DNA from 2 places in the Amycolatopsis sp. M39 genome. Region 2 is predicted to be linked to the other one. Evidence: riboswitches for the same ligand, from Rfam matches in the RefSeq annotation. Region 2 holds a riboswitch; the other holds the start of a gene.
The links. A riboswitch is a leader RNA that binds a small molecule or an ion and turns the genes downstream of it on or off. The one in region 2 is predicted to bind thiamine pyrophosphate.
Positions count from the first base shown of each region.

Region 1: another riboswitch for thiamine pyrophosphate. It lies ahead of A4R44_RS02405 (thiamine ABC transporter substrate binding subunit); the one in region 2 lies ahead of thiO (glycine oxidase ThiO).

Region 1 covers NZ_LWSF01000001.1:497,887-505,232, reverse strand. Annotated here, with positions in the region: gene A4R44_RS02430 (hypothetical protein) at 1-153, shown strand, start outside; gene A4R44_RS02425 (ABC transporter ATP-binding protein) at 150-1,154, shown strand; gene A4R44_RS02420 (ABC transporter permease) at 1,151-2,029, shown strand; gene A4R44_RS02415 (ABC transporter ATP-binding protein) at 2,039-3,046, opposite strand; gene A4R44_RS02410 (iron ABC transporter permease) at 3,046-4,683, opposite strand; gene A4R44_RS02405 (thiamine ABC transporter substrate binding subunit) at 4,659-5,726, opposite strand; TPP riboswitch at 5,758-5,869, opposite strand; gene A4R44_RS02400 (4a-hydroxytetrahydrobiopterin dehydratase) at 5,894-6,184, shown strand; gene A4R44_RS02395 (hypothetical protein) at 6,771-7,346, opposite strand, start outside.
Region 2 covers NZ_LWSF01000004.1:621,120-628,465, forward strand. Annotated here, with positions in the region: gene A4R44_RS13470 (MarR family winged helix-turn-helix transcriptional regulator) at 1-294, opposite strand, end outside; gene A4R44_RS13475 (TetR/AcrR family transcriptional regulator) at 438-1,061, opposite strand; gene A4R44_RS13480 (NAD(P)-dependent alcohol dehydrogenase) at 1,119-2,099, shown strand; gene A4R44_RS13485 (thiazole synthase) at 2,096-2,848, opposite strand; gene thiS (sulfur carrier protein ThiS) at 2,851-3,051, opposite strand; gene thiO (glycine oxidase ThiO) at 3,051-4,136, opposite strand; TPP riboswitch at 4,133-4,239, opposite strand; gene thiE (thiamine phosphate synthase) at 4,270-4,935, shown strand; gene A4R44_RS13505 (hypothetical protein) at 5,000-5,782, opposite strand; gene A4R44_RS13510 (threonine/serine dehydratase) at 5,937-6,881, shown strand; gene A4R44_RS13515 (SDR family NAD(P)-dependent oxidoreductase) at 7,281-7,346, opposite strand, start outside.

The DNA.
Region 1 (7,346 bases), on a different contig from region 2:
CTGAGCCGGTTCGCCAAGCGGGTCAACGGCCCGTGGGGCAGCGGCTACCTCTTCACCACGAAGGTGGGCGGCGCGGTGCTGACCGACGACGGCCGGTTCGCCGCCGGCGCGGTCCCGGAGCAGGTCCTCTACGAAGCGCTGGGCGCCAAGTGACCAGCACCGCGGTCGAAACCGGGGCGGGCATCTCCGAGGAGGCGCCCGCCCCGGCGGTCCCGCTGGCCGCGCGCACCCGAGGGGTGCGCAAGGTCTACCGCAGCACGGTCGCGGTGGACCACGTGGACCTGGACGTGCCCGAAGGCGCCGTTCTCGGCATGCTCGGGCCCAACGGTTCGGGCAAGACGACCACGATCCGGATGCTGCTCGGGCTCGTCCGCCCGACCGCGGGCGAGGTCGAACTGCTCGGCCGGAAGATGCCGGAGGAATCCGCGCACGCGCTGCCGGACGTCGGCGCGCTGGTCGAGGGGCCGGGCTTCCACCCTTTCCTTTCCGGACGCGACAACCTGCTGCGGTTCGCCGCGGCCGAACCGCGGCTGGCGTCGCCCGCGATCCCCGGCGCGGTCGATGCCGCGCTGGACCGGGTCGGGCTGTCGGTCGCCGCGCGCCGCCGGTACAAGGGCTATTCGCTCGGCATGAAACAGCGGCTCGGCTTGGCGAGCGCGCTGCTGGTGCCGCGCCGGATGGTCGTGCTCGACGAACCCACCAACGGGCTGGATCCGGCGGGTACCAGGGAGATCCGCCGGATCATCGCCGAACTGCACGCGGACGGCGTGACTGTGGTGGTTTCGTCGCACCTGCTCGCTGAGGTCGAAGCGACCTGTACGCACGTGGCGGTGTTGCAGTCCGGCACGGTGGTCGCGCAAGGCGAGCTGTCCGACCTGCTGGAGTCGGGAAACGCCGCGCTGCTGGTGCGCACCCCGGACGCCGAGCACGCGGTGGAAACGTTGCGGGAGAACCGGATCGGGGCGCGGCTGACCCCGGACGGCGTCCGCGCCGACCTCACCGCCACGCCCGCGCCGCGAGTGCTGCAGGTCCTCGTGCAAGCGGGGGTCGAGGTGCACGAGGCGACCCGGGCGCGGACCGGGCTGGAGGACCTGTTCGCGCGGCTGACCGAAGGGGAATCGGCGGCCGGCGACGAATCCGAGGGGGACGCATGACCGCCATGGCTGTTTCGGTGCCGGTGAGCCGGACCGGGCACGACACGGTGCCGTTGTTCCGGCTGTTCGCCGCGGAGCTGCGCTGGATCTTCCGCAGGCCGCGCACGCTCGCCGTGCTGGGGCTGCTGGCGCTGGTGCCGATCGTGGTCGGGATCGGCCTCACCCTGGTCGGCCAGAACTCCGGGAGCGACGCGCCGGACGACAGCGGCGGGGCGCTGCTGGCGTCCGCGGTGAACAACGCGTTCGTGCTGCCGATCGCCGCGATGGTCATGACGCTCACGCTGCTGCTGCCGCTCGCCTCCGCGATGGCCGGTGCGGACGCGATCGCCGGCGAGGCCGCGCACGGCACGCTGCGCGGCTGGCTCATCGCGCCGGTGAGCCGGGGACGGCTGCTGACGGTCAAGGCGTTCGGCGTGGCGACGGTGTCCGTGGTCGCGGTGCTCGCGATGTGCGTGACCGGCGTGGCCACCGGGTTGATCATCAACGGCACGGATTCGCTGTTCACACTCTCGGGCACCACGTTGTCGCTCGGCGAGGCGCTGCTGCGGATCCTGCTCGTCGGCGGCTGGATCGTGTTGCAGCTGTGGGCGGTCGGCGCGGTCGCGCTGGCGGTGTCGAGCTGGACCGAGCACCCGATGCTCGTGGTCGCCTCGGTGCTGGCGATGAACATCGTCTTCACCATCCTCGGCTTCCTGACCTCGCTGAAGTGGCTGCATCCGTTCCTGCTCACGCAGGACTGGACGCTGGCCCCGGCCGCCGTCCTCCAGGATCCGATGATGCTGACCAGGTTCGGCGACGGCGCGATCCGCGCGGTCTGCTACATCGTGGTGGGACTTTCGCTCGCGTACGCGCGTCTCGCCACCCGGGACGGCTGACCTGGGGGTTCAGCCCACCACGGCGATCCCGTCCGGATCCGGCTGGAGCCGGACGGGATCGCCCGCCCGGAAGTCCGCCCCCGCCGGAGCGATCGCGTCCACAGTGGACTCGCCGCACCGGACGACCAGCCGCAGGTGCTCCCGCCGGTGCACCGCGGCGGTCACTTCGCCGGGCACGCCTTCGGCGGACACTTTCAAGCCATGCGGGCGCAGTCCGAGCCTTACCGGGCCGTCGTCGAGCCCTTGCAGCTCGACGGTGCCCAGCTTGGTCCGCACCACCCCTTCGGTCGCGGTGCCGTCCAGGAACGTAGTGACCCCAAGGAATCGCGCCACTTCGTCGTCGACCGGCTTGTTCCACACCGACCGGACCGCGCCCTCCTGCCGGATTTCCCCGGCGTCGAGCACGGCCACGCGATCGGCGAGGGTGAACGCTTCCTCCTGATCGTGCGTCACCAGCAGCGCGGTGATTTTGCTGCGCCGCAACAGATCCGCCAGGTCGATCGCCAACTGCTCGCGCAGGCCGGCGTCCAATCCGGACAGCGGCTCGTCCAGCAGCAGCAAGCGCGGTTCCGGCGCCAGCGCGCGAGCCAACGCGACCCGCTGCGCCTGCCCGCCGGACAGCTCGGTCACCCGTCGCCGTTCGTAGCCTTCCAGCCCGACCAGCTTCAGCAGCTCCTCGACGCGTGCCGCGTGCCGCTCGCGAGGCACGCCGTGCATCCGCAGGCCGAACGCGATGTTCGCCGCGACATCGCGGTGCGGAAACAGCTGTCCGTCCTGGAACACCAGACCGAACTCGCGCTTGTGCACCGGCACCGCGGCGAGATCAGTACCGTCCCACGACACCGAACCGGACGACACCGGCTCCAGTCCGGTGATCGCCCGCAGCAACGTCGACTTGCCCGAACCGGACGGGCCGAGCAACGCGAGCACCTCGCCGTCGGCGATGTCCAGCTTCGCGTCGCGGACCGCGGCGAATGATCCATAGTGGACAGTCAGATCCCGTACCGTTAAGGCCATCAGAACTCCCCGACCGTGCTGCGGCCGCGGACCGAGCCGAACCGGTCGATCAGCGCCACCGCCACCACAGTCACCACCATGAGCAGGGCGCACGAGGCGTACGCCATCTGGTTGTTCAGCTCCCCCGGCCTGCCGATCAGCGTCGCGACGGCCACCGGGAGCGTCGGCGCGTCCGGCCGGGCGAGGAAGCTGGTCGCGCCGAACTCGCCGAGCGCGACGACGTACCCGAAGCCCGCCGCGGCCACCACCGACCGCGCGACCAGCGGAAAGTCGATCTCCCGCCACACCCGCGCCGGGCTCGCGCCGAGCGTCGCGGCGGCCTGGCGCAGCCGGACGTCGACCGCGCGCAGCACCGGCAGGATCATCCGCACGACCAGCGGCATGATCACCAGCGCTTGGGCGAACGGCACGAGCAGCGGCGACGTGCGCAGGTCGCCGGGCAACGCGTCGAGCGTCACCAGATAACCGAAGCCGACGGTCACCGCGGACACGCCCAACGGGAGCATCAACGCGACGTCCATGGTCTCGCCCATCCCGCGTGCCAGCCCGCCGGGCGAACGGCGAAGCGCCACCAGCACGACGCTGGCGACCAGTCCGACAGCCATCGCCAGCAGCGTCGCGTCAGTGGCCGCGGCGAGCGAATTCTGCGCTGCGATCCAGCCGGACACCTGCAGCGCGTCGTTCTGCCCGACAGTGTTCAGCGCCCGGTATCCGGCGAGGCTCCATCCGTCCGAACTCGATACCGACTCGACGAGCAGCGAGACGATCGGCGTCAGCAGCAGACCGAGCACCACGACCGCCGCGCCGACTGTCCACCACTCCCCGCCGCGCGGCCGACGTGCGGTGACCTGCGCGGACCGCAGCTTCACCGCGTTCTCCCGCTTCCGGCGCGCCACCGCCCCGAGCACCAGCGCGGCGACCACGGCGGCGAACTGGATCAGCGACAACGCGGCCGCGCCGGAGAGGTCCAGCAGGTCGACCGTCCGGAGGTAGATCTCGGTCTCCAGCGTCCGATAACTCCCGCCGCCGAGAATCAGCACCACGCCGAAACTGGTGGCGCAGAACAGAAACACCACTGCGGCGGCGGACGCGACAGCCGGGCCGAGCGCGGGCAGAGTCACCGATCGGAACGCTCGCCACGGCGAGGCCCCGAGCGCCCGCGCTGCCTCGGTCGCTCGCGGATCGAGGTGCGCCCACAGTCCGGCGACCGTGCGCGCGACGACGGCGACGTTGAAGAAGGCGTTGGCCAGGATGAGCGGCAGTACGCCCCCGTCCGGCCAGATCGCCCGGAAAGCCAGTCCGACGACGACCGTCGGCAGCACGAACGGGACCAGCACGATCGTGCGCGCGAGTCCGACCCCGGGCAGCCGGACTCGCGCCAGCAGGTACGCCACCGGCAGCCCGGCGAGCACCGCGACCGCGGTCGACGCGGCCGCGCTGGCCAGCGTGAACCCGGCGAGCCGCCACGTCTGCGGGTCGCCGAGCACGGTGTCGACGCCGCCCGCGGAAAACCCCCGGCCGACGATCGCGACGACCGGCCAGGCGAAGAACACCACCAGGAACGCGACCGGCAGCAAGCCGAGCAGCGTGAGCCCGAGAGTGCGCGCGGGGATCACGCGCCCATGAGCGAGCGCCATTCCCCGATCCACTTCTCCCGGCCGGCCTGCACCTTGTCCGCGGGCAGGGTCGCCGGCGTCTGCGGCAGCGGAGCCGCGGTGGCCCAGCCTGCGGGCAGTTCGACGCCCTGGCGCGCCGGGTAGACGTACATGTTCGCCGCGACCGTCGTCTGGAACTGCTGCGACAACAGGAAGTCGACGACCTTCTGTGCCTGCGGGATCTGCTTGCCGTTGGTGAGCACGCCCGCGTACTCGACCTGGCGGAAGCACGTGTCGAGCAGCGCCTTGGTACGCGGCTTGCCGTCCTCGCCGAGTTCGGCGGCCGGCGACGACGCGTAGGACACGACGATCGGCCGCGAGCCCTTGCCCGACGAGCCGGAGAAGTCCTTGGTGTAGGCCTCCTCCCAGCCGCTGACGGTCTTGAGGCCGTTGTCCTTCAGCTTCCGCCAGTAGCCCTGCCAGCCGTTCTCGCCGTACTTCGCGACCGTGCCGAGCAGGAAAGCCAGCCCCGGCGACGCAGTGGCCGGGCTCTCCGCGACGGTCAGGTCCTTGTACTTGGGGTCGGCGAGGTCGTCGTAGCTCTTCGGCTCCGGGAGGCCCTTGCTCGCGAAGTACGCCGGATCGATGTTCACGCAGACGTCGCCGAGGTCGACCGCCGCCAGCCGGTGCTGCGGGTCGACGGAGTAGCGCTGCGGGCCGCGGTCGGCCTCCGGGCTCGTGTAGGGCTGGAAGACGCCCTCGCTGAGCGCGCGCGAGGCGAAAGTGTTGTCGACGCCGTACGCGACGTCGCCGATCGGACTGCCCTTGGTGAGCACGAGCTTGTTGGTGAGCGCGCCGGCGTCGCCGGACTTGAGGATCTTGAGCTTGATCCCGGACTGGCGCTGGAAGGCGTCGAGCACGTCCTGCGGGGCGGCGAACGAATCGTGCGTGACCAGCGTGACGGTCGGCGTCTGCTGGTCCTGGCTCGCGGACGACCCGCCCGAGTCGCCGCTGGACAGCGAGCAGGCGCTGGCGAGCATCGAGACTCCGGCGAGGCCTGCCACTGTGCGGACGGTCCGCGACATCATTCTTCCCCTCCTGCACTGCGCCGGACGAGGGAGAGCGATACGGCCTCCCTACGCCGGCATGATCCGGATCCAGGTGCGAACGGTCGCGGGTTGACGGCCCGCCTCTCAGTCCGGCGTACCGGACTCCCGTGGCAATGCCGCAGCGTAGCCGACACCATGGAGTGATGACGCAGCTATTGAACGACTCGGCAGTGGAGCAGGCCCTCGGCAGCGTTCCGGAATGGCGGCGCGAGGACGACAGCATCGCGCGGACGGTCGAACTCCTGTCCTTTCCGGCGGCGATCGAGGTGGTGGACCGGGTGGCCGAACTCGCCGAAGAAGCCGACCACCATCCCGACATCGACATCCGCTGGCGCACCCTGACCTTCCGCCTCAGCACCCACTACCTCGGCGGCCTGACCGAACGCGATTTCGCACTGGCCCGCCAGATCGACGAGGTCCTCGCGGCCCGCTGACCAGGTGTGATGTCGGCAACCCTGGCAACACAAGCGGCCCCTTCGCGCGTCTTCCGGACAGACGCGAAGAAAGGAGGCCTCATGGTTCAGGCACTCGTGGTGGGAATGGGTTCGTTCGGCCTGATGGTGGCCGCCGCGGGCGGGGTGCTGTGGCACACCGCGCGTAATCGACGTGACCTTGATCACAAGAGGTAACAGTGAGCTAGATCAAGGCGCTATCCCAGCGGAACCGTCGGCACTCGCCCCGCTAGGACTCGCCATGAACAGCACAACCGCCCAGCTCACCGCCGCACAGCGCACGTGGGTCGCGGCTTTCTCGACCGCTGTCGTCCTCCTGTCGATGATCGTGCTCGGCCTGCTCGGCTGAGCGTCACGGCAGCGGAAACATCCGGATGAGCCAGCACATGGCGATCCCGATGAGCCCGAGCACGACCGATCACCCACATCCTGGCCGGCCCGCAGGGTTCACCGGGACCTGACGCCTCGCACCTCGCCGCGGCGAGTTGTCGCTGACGGTCTCGGGAACGCCCTGATCGGCCAGCGATCGGCACGAGTGGGACGTTTCGCCGAAATTGCCTCGCGCGGGTCAGGTCACCGCGTCCCCGGGCGGCAAGGCCGGGACTCTCCGATGCCACCTCGCGTGCTCGACCCAGCCAGGCGGCAGCCACTGTCCGGTGACGAGCTGCGGATGCCGGGGATGTTCGGCGTTCGCCCAGGTCACGAAGAGCAGTTCGGCCCACTCCGACTGGATCAGCCAGGACACCGGGCCGTCCTTGCTGTTCCCCGTCACGTGCACGACCGCGGGAGCGACCATCGCCGCGCCAGTGATCGCCCCCCAGCGCCACGAAAGCACGCGCGGCGTGTAGAGGTGGAAGCCGTGCACGCTCAGGTATAGCCCGCCTTGCTCGATCGGCACCCAGCGCGGAACCGCGGCCGCGGCCGCCGCCTGCCGTGCCCGGGACCGCGCGATCGCCCCGCCCACCAGCGAACCGGCCACGAGCCCGACCCCCAGTGCGCCCGTCCCGGCCACGAACGGCGTCGAGACGCTCCAGCTCCCGTCTCCGACCGCACGGAAGTCCGAAACCACAACCTGCCCGGTAGCCCAGAATCGTTCGCCGGCCACGTTCCGGCCGGGAAACGGCGCGAGCACTTCCTCGACGTG
Region 2 (7,346 bases):
GCCTTCCTCGGTGGCGCGGGCGAGCCAGGCGCGCCGGTCGACCGGGTCGGATTCGCGCGTGACGTAACCGGCCTCCACCAGGGTGGCCACGATCCGCGACATCGTGGCCGCCGCGACGCCTTCCTTCGCCGCGAGGTCGCCGAGGCGCATCTCGCCGAAGTGGACGAGCGTGGCCAGCGCGGAGATCGAGCCGTGCCCAGGTCCGGGCACGCCCGCCTGCCGAAGCGACCGCGAAAGCCGCCCCACCGCTAGGTACAACCGGCCCGATACGTCCTGGACCGAGGAAAGAGTCACGATCGGCTCCTTCTGACGCTGGTGCCCGCCGCTGGGTGCGCCGGAAAGGGTGCCGTCAACCATACGGCGTACCCGTGCTCAATCCGTGTCAAGCGCGGGCGAAATCACCACAACCCGTCTATTTGCACAGCTTGGCCGCCCGATTAGAGCACCGACACGTCGAGCGGAAGCTCCGCGGGCGGCGGCAGCGGCGCGGCGGCCTCCGTCCGGAACGACTGCAGCAGGTAGCCGGCGAGCCGACGCGACGCCGCGGGTGCCGCGGCTCCCGCGCCCGATCGCAGCCCGGCGTTCGCCAGCAAGATCAACGACAGGTCGGAAACCGCGAAGTCGGCCCGCAGCGCGCCCGCTTCCCGCGCCCGGCGGATCAACTCGGTGAACGCCTGCACCGCCTGGTCCCGCAGCTGTCCGAAGGCGGCTTGATCCGGCAGCGCGGTCACGATCGCGGCGGAGAAACCGTGGTTGCGCGCCTGCATCGAGCACATTTCCTCGATCACCCGGCAGAACCCGCGCCACGGATCGGGATCGGCGAGCGCCTCGTCGAGCATGCCCGCGCATTCGGCCATCGGCTCCGCGAAGGCTTCCGCGACCAGGTCGGCCTTGGTCGGGAAATGGCGATACACGGTGGCGACGCCGAGGCCGGCGCGGCGCGCCAGCTCGCTCATCGACACGCCCAGGCCTTCGGCCTCGAACGTGCGCTCGGCGACCTCCAGCAGGTGCGCGCGATTGTGGGCGGCGTCGGTGCGCAACCGAGTCGATCTTTCCGGCACTCTCTCACTTTAGGTGAATCGGAAGACCCTTTCCACTTTCCGTGCTAGAAGTGGAACATGCCTTCCACTTCGATGCGAGCGATCGTCTACGACCGTTACGGACCACCGGAAGTCCTGCGCGAGACCGCTGTTCCGACGCCAGTGCCCGGTCCCGGCGAAGTCCTCGTCCGGGTGCGCGCGCTGACAGTCAACGGCGGCGAACTCGCCATGCGGTCCGGGAAGCTGCTTCCATTCAGCGGCAAGCGTTTTCCCAAGCGGATCGGCGTCGACCTGGTCGGCGAGGTCGTCGAACCCGGGACAAGCCGGTTCGCCGCAGGCGATCTCGTCTGGGGCGGCGGGCGGCGGATGGGCACCGCCGCCGAGTACTACGCGCTGGCCGCCGACCGGCTGGACCACGTGCCCGCCGGGCTCGATCCCGCGCAGGCCGCGACGCTGCTGGCGGGCATCACCGCGATCACCGCGCTGCGCGACAAAGCCCATCTCAAGCCGGGCGAACGCCTGCTGGTCCGCGGCGCGACCGGCGGGGTCGGCTTTGTGGCCACCCAGCTCGGCAAGGCGATGGGCGCGCACGTGACCGGCCTGACCAGCGCCAAGAACCTACAACTGGCAAGAGAACTCGGCGCGGAGGTCGCTCTTGACTACCGGGATCCGGGCGACCTCGGGAAGTTCGACGTCATCCTCGACACGGTCGGCCGGGACCTCGACCCGTTCCGGCGGCTGCTGACCCCGCGCGGGCGAATGGTCGTGATCACGTTCGACCTCGACCATCCCGTTCGCGCACTCGGCTATGTCGTGGCGAACTCCCTGCGCCCCGCCCGCTGGGTGCGCGGGTTCAGCGGAAACCCCAAGGCGGATCTGCTCGCCGACCTGAGCCGGTGGGTCACCGCCGGGCTGGTGCGACCGCTGGTGGACCGGGTGTTTCCGTTCGCGGAGATCGCGGAGGCGCATCGGGCGCTTGAGGGAGGCGGGGTGCGCGGCAAGGTGGTCGTGAGTGTTCATCCCGGTGAGAACCGGGATGAACACTCACGAGGCCGCTAGCGAGGCGGACTGGACGCCTGCGCCCAAAACCGCTGCGGCACCCTCCCCGCGCCCCGTGCCAAGTACCCCGCCTCGACCGCGCTCCGCATCGCCAGCGCCATCCGTTCCGGATCCGCCGCCCGGGTCACCGCGGTCGACAGCAGCACCGCCGAGCAGCCGAGTTCCATCGCCAGCGTGGCGTCCGACGCCGTACCGATCCCCGCGTCCAGCACGATCGGCACCGACGCGCGCGAGACGATCAGCTCGATGTTGTGCGGGTTCCGGATCCCCAGCCCGGTACCGATCGGGGCACCGAGCGGCATCACCGCCGCGCAGCCCGCTTCCTCAAGGCGGAGGGCGAGCACCGGGTCGTCGTTGGTGTAGGCGAATACCGTGAAGCCGTCCGCCACCAGGCGTTCGGCTGCTTCGAGAGTTTCCAGCGGATCGGGCAGCAGGGTGCGGTCGTCGGCGTGCACCTCAAGTTTGACCAGGTTCGTTTCCAGCGCCTCGCGGGCCAGCTGAGCGGTGAGCACGGCCTCGGCCGCCGTCCGGCAGCCCGCGGTGTTGGGCAGCAGCTCGATGTCCAAACGCCGCAACAACTCCAGTACCCCGGAGCCGCCCTCGGCGTCAGCGCGGCGCATCGCCACGGTGGTGAGCTGGGTGCCCGCCGCCACCAGCGCTCGTTCCAGCACTTCGAGATTCGCCGCGCCACCGGTGCCGATGATCAATCGCGACGACAGCTTGTGTTCGCCGATGATCAGGTCGTCCATGCTCAACCTCCTTGAACCGCGGTCAGCACTTCGAGCTGCGCGCCCTTGGGCACGACCGCTTCTTCCCATTCGCCACGCCGCACGACCTCGCCGTTGACCGCGACGGCCACGCCGCGGCGTTCCGCTCCCAGCGCGTCGAGGACCGCGGAAACGGTGCTGTCGTCGGGGAATTCCCGCCATTCGCCGTTGACCTTGATCTCCATCAGACTCGCTCCTTCTCGACCAGACGGGAGGGCGTTGCCGCGGCGACCTCCGGCGGCGGGGCTTCGCCGGCCAGCCACGCGACCACAGCGTCCGCAGTCGCGGGTGCCATCAGCAAACCGTTGCGGTGATGCCCTGTCGCCGCGTACACGCCTTCGCTCACTTCGCCGATGTACGGCAGAGCGTCGCGGCTCGCAGCACGCAGTCCGGCGGCGACTTCCACCAGCGCGTACTCCGTGATGCCGGGCAGAATACGTTCCGCGCCTTCCAGCAGCTCACGTACGCCGCGCGCGGTGACAGCCTGATCGAAACCGGCTTCGTACTGCGTCGCGCCAAGGACCAGTTCGCCGTCTTCTCGCGGTACCAGATAGATCGGCCGTCCCTCGACCATCGCGCGCACTGTGTACGGCGGAGGCGGCAGACAGCCACGACGCGGACGCAGCCGCAGAATCTCGCCCTTCAGCGGGCGTACAGCGTGCTCCAGCAACGGATGCAGCTGACCGGTCCACGCCCCCGCGGCGAGAACCACCGGACCGGACACTTCGGAAAGACTCTGGAGCCGCTCGCGCCGGAACTCGACCCCACGCTTCGCAGCCGCGTCGCTCAGCGCCATGAGCAGTTTCCGGTTGTCCACGGCTAAATCACCCGGCACGTGCAGGCCGCTGCGCACCGCACCGACGCCCGGCGCGAGCCGCTTCGCCTCGCGACCGGTGAGCGTCTCGACGTCGCGACCGAGCGAACGCAGGTACCCGGCGAGAATGTCGAGGTGCCCGGCATCGGCGCTGTCGAACCCGACGACGATCGTGCCGTGCTCGGCCAGCCCGGGATCGGTGCCTTCGCCGGCGAGGTCGCGCGCGAAGCCAGGCCAGCGTCGCAGCGACGCTTCCCCCAGGCTGAGCACGGCTTCCTCACCCGGCCACGCCTCGGTGACCGGCGCGAGCATCCCGCCGGCCAGCCAGGACGCCCCGCCGTGCACGGGATCCGGGTCGACAACGGTGACACGCCATCCGCGAGCGGCCGCGCGCCAGGCAACGGACAGCCCGATGACGCCGCCGCCGACGACAGTGACGGTTGTGGTGGTGTTCACAGTGGAATCACGCTCCCTGCGCCGGCATGACCCGGATCAGGTTCCACGGTCGGAGCGGCAGCTCCCTCTCAGCCCGTTGTCTCGGGCTCCCGTGCGGACTCCCACACCGTAGCGCGCGGGTAACGTCACCGCCATGCCTGCCTTGACCGGAGACCAAATTCGCACCCGGCTAGCCGACGCCCGGCTGTACCTGTGCACCGACGCCCGCGCCGCGCGAGGCGACCTCGCCGAGTTCGCCGACGCCGCGCTGGCCGGCGGCGTGGACATCGTGCAACTAAGGGACAAGACCGGCGGCGCGCCGCTGGAGGCCAAGCAGGAAATCGCGGCGCTGGAGGTCCTGGCGGAGGCCTGCGTCCGGCATGGAGCGCTGCTCTCGGTAAACGACCGGGCGGATGTGGCGTTGGCCGTGGGCGCTGATGTCCTGCACCTGGGCCAGGACGACATCCCGGTCTCGCTCGCGCGGCGAGTCCTGGGCGACGACGTAGTGATCGGCCGATCCACCCATTCGGAGGAGCAAGCCGCGGCAGCCGCCGCCGAGGACGGCGTGAACTACTTCTGCACCGGCCCCTGCTGGCCCACCCCCACCAAGCCCGGCAGGTTCGCGCCCGGCCTGGATCTGGTCCGCTCGACCGCGGCGAGCAGCACCGAACGCCCCTGGTTCGCCATCGGCGGCATCGACGAAACCCGCCTGCCCGAGGTACTGGACGCAGGCGCGACCCGCATCGTCGTCGTCCGAGCGATCACCGAGGCCGAGGACCCCAAAGCCGCCGCGCAGACCCTGCGAGCCCACCTCCGGTAACAGCCCACCCAACCATCGAGGGCGCCCGGCCCCTGTCTCGAACCGTCAGCGCACTCGGGCTTCACTACTCATTCGCGTTGGACGGAACCGCGGGCGCAGTAGGCGTCTGACTCGCACTAGGCTCCCGCGAACCAGTCGACGGCTTCGTCGACGAAGACGGCGGCTGAGTCTGCTGAGTCGCCTGCGAAGACGGCGGAGCACTAGGCTCCGTAGTCGGCGAAGACGTCGGATCGTTCGATCGAGACTCCCCAGTCGGCGGCACCTGCGGCTGGCTGCTCGGCGTGTTGTCCGGATGATCGTCCTGGTGCTGGCTCGTATCCGGCTGCCGGGGAATCAACCCGGTGGAGACATTCCCCTTAGTCGTCCAGTCAAGCCCCAGCAGAACAACCAGCGCCACGACAAACGCGACCGCACTCGACGCGATGATCAACGGCCACCGCATCTTCCGAAGCTTCTCGCCCAGCCCCTCGGCCTTCTCCGGCTCAGTTGGACGCAACCGAACCGTAGGCATGTTCGCCAAGTCAGCAGCGGCCACCTGCATCGTCGCCGCATCCCCGGAAGCGGACTCCCGCACCGCCTCCACCGGCACCATTCCACCCCGGCTGCGCCGAGCGGCCGTCTCCATCGCCTTCCGCGCAGCGTCGCGAGTGCGCTGCAAGGACCGCAGGTACAACTCGCCGCCGACAGTGCTGACCACACTGGCCACCCCGGCGCCGATGACTGTTCCCGCGACCCCCAGCGTCGAACCCAGCAACGCGGCGGTGACCGCCGCGAGCGCCGCGGCGAGCACCGAGGACATGCGGAGTCTCTTCTTGTCCTCCGCGGTTTCCTTCTGCTCCTCGCTCATGATTCCGATCTGATCGTTTCCCAGCCGTCTTCCCTGCTTCTTCAACGGTTAAGTCGCCTGAGGTGCTCCCTTCGTTGCCCCGGCGTGAGGGACGCCACGTTGACTGTCCACAATGGATAGACTAAAGCTCACACTCTCCTGACATACTCATCCCATGCACCTCGTGACGATCTCCGACATCGAAACCGCGGCCGGACGGCTGAAGGGCACCGCGGTGCACACCCCGTTGCTGCGCCAGCTCTGGGTTCCCGGCGAATTCTGGGTGAAACCCGAGAGCCTGCAACCGATCGGCGCGTTCAAGATCCGCGGCGCGTACAACGCGATCGCCGCACTCACCGACGCCGAACGGGAACGCGGCGTGGTCGCGTATTCGAGCGGCAACCACGCGCAAGCGGTCGCTTACGCCGCGCGCGACTTCGGGATCACCGCGGTGATCGTGGTGCCGGACGTCACTCCGCGGCTGAAAGTCGAAGCCACCCTCCGCTGGGGCGCGGAAGTCCGCGAAGTGCCGATCGCGGAACGGGAATCGGCGGCGCTCGCCCTCGCCGAGGAACGCGGCCTCACGCTGATCCCGCCGTTCGACCACCCGGACATCATCGCCGGGCAGGGCACCGTCGGACTGGAGATCGCCCAGGACCTCCCCGACGTCGAGACCGTGCTGGTCCCGGTCAGCGGCGGCGGGTTCGCCTCCGGGGTCGGCGTCGCGATCAAGGCGAGGTGCCCGAACGCGAAGGTCTACGGCGTCGAACCGGAACTGGCCGCCGACACCGCCGCCAGCCTCGCCGCGGGCGAAATCGTGGACTGGCCCATCACCGACCGCGCCCGCACCATCGCCGACGGCCTGCGCGCGCAACCGTCCGAGCTCACGTTCGCACACCTGCGGCAGGTCCTGGACGGCGTGATCACCGTGACCGAGGACGAAATCCGCGACACCGTCCGCGCGCTCGCCCGGCAGGGCCGCCTGGTGACGGAACCCAGCGGGGCCACCGCACCGGCCGCCTACCTGCACCACGCCGACGAACTCCCCGGCGGACGCACCGTCGCGGTCGTTTCCGGCGGCAACATCGATCCGGCGACGCTGGCCGAACTGCTCGCCTGACCGAGCGCCCCGATGCCCAGGTCAAGCACCGCCGCGCGGAACGCCTCCGCGGACGGCGGCGACGGGCAAGGCGGAGCACCCAATGCGGCGTTCGGTGCGTCCCACGCACCCAATGAGGTTTTCCCGGTGGCGCGGTGAGCGGCGGTTTCGCGGCAGCAGTGCTGGTCGGGGCCGCTGCGGCGTACCGCGACGAGACGCGCCGGGCGGCTTTTCTCCCGCTGAGGTCCCCGGAGCCGCGGTGCGCGAAGCTGCCGCTGCCCCTGGTCGAGCTGGCGCGAACGTCTGCGAGACCACGCGACCCGGCCGGACGCCGCGCATCGCCACAGCTACCGAAAAACCCGAATGCGACATTCGGTGCATCCCACGCACCCAAAGCGACGCTGGGGCGCTTGAGGCCGGTCACCAGTTAACGGTCTGCCCCTGCCGGTCGGTGTAGTGCAGCCCGCCCTTGCCCGTCCAAGCCTC